DNA from 2 places in the Parasphingomonas puruogangriensis genome. Region 1 is predicted to be linked to the other one. Evidence: predicted binding sites of a transcription regulator. Region 1 holds the regulator's gene; the other holds the start of a gene.
The links. Region 1 encodes LexA, which represses DNA repair genes until DNA is damaged. Its sites were predicted from a motif close to GTTCCNCNCTTGTTCT; they were not measured.
Positions count from the first base shown of each region.

Region 2: U1739_RS12610 (Y-family DNA polymerase) is a predicted target of LexA. The motif match lies at 1,037-1,052, and genes of this name have one in related genera.

Region 1 is NZ_JAXOJI010000001.1:839,082-841,270, reverse strand. Features, by position in the region: gene U1739_RS04195 (ComEC/Rec2 family competence protein) at 1-265, shown strand, start outside; gene lexA (transcriptional repressor LexA) at 439-1,113, opposite strand; gene U1739_RS04185 (molybdopterin molybdotransferase MoeA) at 1,168-2,189, opposite strand, start outside.
Region 2 is NZ_JAXOJI010000004.1:324,734-326,922, reverse strand. Features, by position in the region: gene U1739_RS12625 (DNA-deoxyinosine glycosylase) at 1-93, shown strand, start outside; gene U1739_RS12620 (hypothetical protein) at 164-499, shown strand; gene U1739_RS12615 (acyl-CoA thioesterase) at 528-929, opposite strand; gene U1739_RS12610 (Y-family DNA polymerase) at 1,117-2,189, shown strand, end outside.

The sequences.
Region 1 (2,189 bases):
GATCGCGGCGTGCCGAGAGGCGGATATCGTGGTCAGCGAGCGGCGGCTGCCGCGGGGGTGTGCGCCGCGCTGGTTGCGGCTGGACCGGGCGACGCTGGCAAAGACTGGGGGGGTGGCGATCGCGTTGGCGGAGGGGCTGGTAAGGACGGTGCGGGTGGCGGGGGATCGGCATCCTTGGCGGGTGGCTGCCATGCCCCGATCGACCGCTGACATCACAACACGCTACCGATCACGCGCTTCCCCGGCGAAGGCCGGGGCCCAGTAGTAGAGCAGAAGGTAACTGGCGCTATGCGCGATCACGTCCGCCTCCCGACTGGGCCCCGGCCTTCGCCGGGGAAGCGACTAAATAGGGAAGCGACTAAAATAGGGAGCGAAAAAAATAGGGAAGCGGTGAACGGGTAGCGCAAAATTGGAAGGTCAGGCTTAGGTGAGGGCCAATCAGTCGTAGCGGCGCAGCAATCCGGCAAGCTTGCCCTGCACGCGGACCTGCTGCGGCGCGTAACGCTGCGGGTCATAGGCGCGGTTGGCCGGATCGAGCCGGACCATGGCGCCTTCGCGGCGGAAATATTTCAGCGTCGCTTCGGTATCCTCGATCAGCGCGACGACGATCTCGCCGTCGCGCGCGACATCCTGACGGCGGATCAGCGCGTAATCGCCGTCGAGAATGCCGGCATCGACCATCGAATCGCCCGACACTTCGAGGGCATAATGATCGCCCTTGCCGAGCAAGGCGGCCGGCACCGACAGCATCGCGCTGCTTTCGAACGCCTCGATCGGCACGCCCGCGGCGATCCGCCCATGCAATGGGATCTCGATCACGTCATTGGCCGGCTGCGGCAGCGAATGTTGAGAAAGTTGAGGCGCTGGAGCTTTTTTGGTGAGCTTCACCACCTCGCCGCGCTCGGGCATCTTGAGGATCTCGAGCGCACGCGCACGATTGGGCAGGCGGCGGATGAAGCCGCGTTCCTCGAGCGCGCTGATCAGGCGGTGCACGCCCGACTTGGACTTGAGGTCGAGCGCGTCCTTCATTTCCTCGAACGAGGGTGACACGCCGGTTTCCTCCAGGCGATCACTGATGAAGCAGATAAGCTCGTGCTGCTTGCGCGTTAGCATTGCGTTCCTCCGTCAGAACAGACGCGGAACCAATATGGAACAACCACGCCCAAGTCAAGCGAGGATGAGGATTTCCGCCGAGTCGCCGATTTGGGCGGCCGGCGCATGTGGCGGGCGCACGATCAGGCAGGTGGCGCGGGCCAAGGTGCGCAGCATCGAACTGTCCTGGATGGTCGAGGCAAAGGCTTTGTCATCACGCAGTTCGCCACGCAGATAATCGGTGCGGTGATCGTTGGCCGGGAGCGGCTCGCCGAGCGGGGCGGCGATCGTGACGGGGAACGGATCGCGCGCGCCGGACATGGTGGCGATCAGCGGCAGCAGGAAGAGTTGCGCGGTAACGAAGGCGGAGACCGGGTTGCCGGGCAGGCCGAGCACCACTGCGTGGCCAAGCTGGCCGGCCATCATCGGCTTGCCTGGTCGCAGTGCGATCTTCCAGAAATCGAGTGTGCCGCCAGCGGCCTTGAGCGCGGGACGGACGAGATCGTGATCCCCGACCGAGGCGCCGCCGGTGGTGACGAGAATGTCGGCGTCAACCTCGGCAAAGGCGGCGGTCATCGTGGCAAGGTCGTCGGGGATGATGCCGAGATCGATCAGCTCGATCGGCAGGCCAGCAAGCATCGCCGCGAGCATCAGGCCGTTCGATTCGGGCAGCTGACCGGGCGTAAGATCCTGGCCTGCGGGGACCAGCTCGTCGCCGGTGGCGGCGATGGCGACGCGCAAGCGGCGCGCGACGGGGAGGGTGGCGTGGCCGCCGATCGCGGCCACGGCGAGCCGCGCGGGGGTAAGGCGCTCGCCCTTGGCCACGAGCACGTCGCCGGCGCTGAAATCGAGCCCGCGGAGGCGGACATTGCCGCCGTGGCGGCGCGGACCTTCGCCGCTGAGGTGGATCGAGGCGCCGTCTTGCGTCGCTTCTTCCTGGACGAGGACGCTGTCGGCGCCGTCCGGCATCGCCGCGCCGGTGAAGATACGCACCGTCTCACCCGCCGCCATCGTGCCGGGAAACGGGCGGCCCGCGGCGCTTTCGCCGATCAGCGTGAAGGGGCCGGGGCGGTCGGCGTAGCGGATCGCATAACCGT
Region 2 (2,189 bases), on a different contig from region 1:
ACGCTGATTCCGCTGCCCTCGAGCAGCCCGCTGCACACGGTCGGGCTGGATGCCAAGCTGTCCGCCTGGTGCGCGTTGCGCGAGATGCTGTAGCCGCACGCCATTGTACCGTTTCGGCCCGCCCCATAAGGTGCGGGCTGCACCCGGCGACGAAGGACCCCGCATGAAGCCCCTGCTAATCTGTGGCCTATTGGCCAGCGCCCTGCCGCTCGGCGGCTGTGTCGCCAGCATTGCCAGCAGCGCGGTCGGCATGGCGGTGCGTGGTGCGCAAGGGCAACCGCAGGACAACAGCTATCTCGCGCCCAATGCGAAGGACGCGTGCAGCGCGCGGGCCGCGCCTTACGGCAAGGTGCAGATCATCGACATGCAGCAAGTGTCGATCGACAAGATCAAGGTGTGGGGCACGGCCGACGATGGCACCACGCGGCGCTCGTTCGAATGCAATTTCGGCACCAAGGTTACCGGCTTCAAGCTGCGCACGATCGCCACAAGCCACTGATCGAGCGACCTATTTGGTAGTACCGCCGTCAGTCCTTGCTGAAAAAAAGATCCGCCACGTTCTGCGCGATCCGCGCCGGGCGATGCGTCTTGGCATCCACGCAGCACCAGCTCGATTGCACTTCGGCGAGCACCTCCTCGCCGCGCTTGATGATCGTCTGATAGAAAGCACGGGCGCCCTGCACCTTTTCGAGCAGCACGGTGGCGATCACCTCGTCGTCGAGGAAGGTCGGCTTGCGATAGGTGATCTCGTGCTTAAGCGCGACCCACAGGTTCGCCGCGACGGCCTCGGCGGGCGCGAAGCGCTGCCAGTGGCTGACCACCGCATCCTGCACCCATTTCAGATAGGAGGCATTGTTGACATGACCCATGAAGTCGATGTCGGCGGGGTCGATCCCGATCGGGAAACTGTGGGGAATGGCGGTACTCACGATCTGACCATAGCAGCGAAAGAGTTACCGTGCGATGTTTTTCGCGTTTCTGGACGGCAATGAAGGCGCCTCTCCCGCCGCTGTCCTACAACCGCACCGCGTGCTATGTTCTCTTAATGTTCCACTCCCCCACCCTTCCTGTAACGCGTTTTCGAATGTGTGGTGTTGGAAAGCAAAGGGGGGCGTAGTGTTACTTTCGCAACCTTCAGAACAAGCGGTATGCGCCGACTCGATCGCTTTGCCGCCACGCCCGCTGCGCTGGCTGTTCCTCGATCTCAATTCCTATTTCGCCAGCGTCGAACAGCAATTGAACCCGGCCTTGCGCGGCAAGCCGGTCTTGGTTGCGCCGATCGACAGCGACACCACCGTGGCGATTGCCGCGTCGATCGAGGCCAAACGGTACGGCATTTCCACCGGCACCCCCGTGTGGGAGGCCAAGCGCCTGTGCCGCGATCTGATCGTCACCCCGGCCCGGCATGACCAATATGTCATCTTTCACGATGCGATCGTGGCGGAAATCTGGAAGCATATCCCGGTCACCAAAGTGTGTTCGATCGACGAAGTCGCCTGCCGCCTGCTCGACAATGAGAACAGCCTGGAGGCCGCCACCGCGCTCGCGCACCGCATCAAGGCCGGCATTCGCGCCAATGTCGGCGAATGCCTTACCTCCTCGGTCGGCATTGCCCCCAACCGCCTGCTCGCCAAGCTGGCCAGCGATATGCAGAAGCCGGACGGGCTGATCGTGCTCCACGCCGAGACGCTGCCGCAGCGGCTTTACGACATGCCGTTGCGCGACATTAGCGGGATCGGCGCCAAGATGGAGCGGCGTCTGGCGCAGGACGGCATCAACGACATCCGCCAATATTGCGAACGCCGCCCGCGCGACGCGGGCGCCGCCTGGGGCGGCACCAATGGCGACCGTCTTTGGTATCTGCTGCACGGCGTCGACCTGCCAGAAAAACCTACGCAAAGCCGCAGCATCGGCCACAGCCACGTGCTCTCGCCGGGCAAGCGCGGAGTCGAGCCGGTGCGCCTCACCGCCCGCCGCCTCGCACTCAAGGCGACCAGCCGATTACGGCGAAAAGCGTATCGCAGCCGCCTGCTGGTGCTTCATGCGCGTTTCGAGAACGACAAGTCGACCTGGCGCGCAAGCTGCAAGCTTTCGCCCACCCAGGATAGTTTTGCCGTGCTTGCCGCCTTGGACGCGCTGTTCCCGCAACTCGTCGCCGCCGGCCGCGCACGCCCCGGCGATTTCCAGAT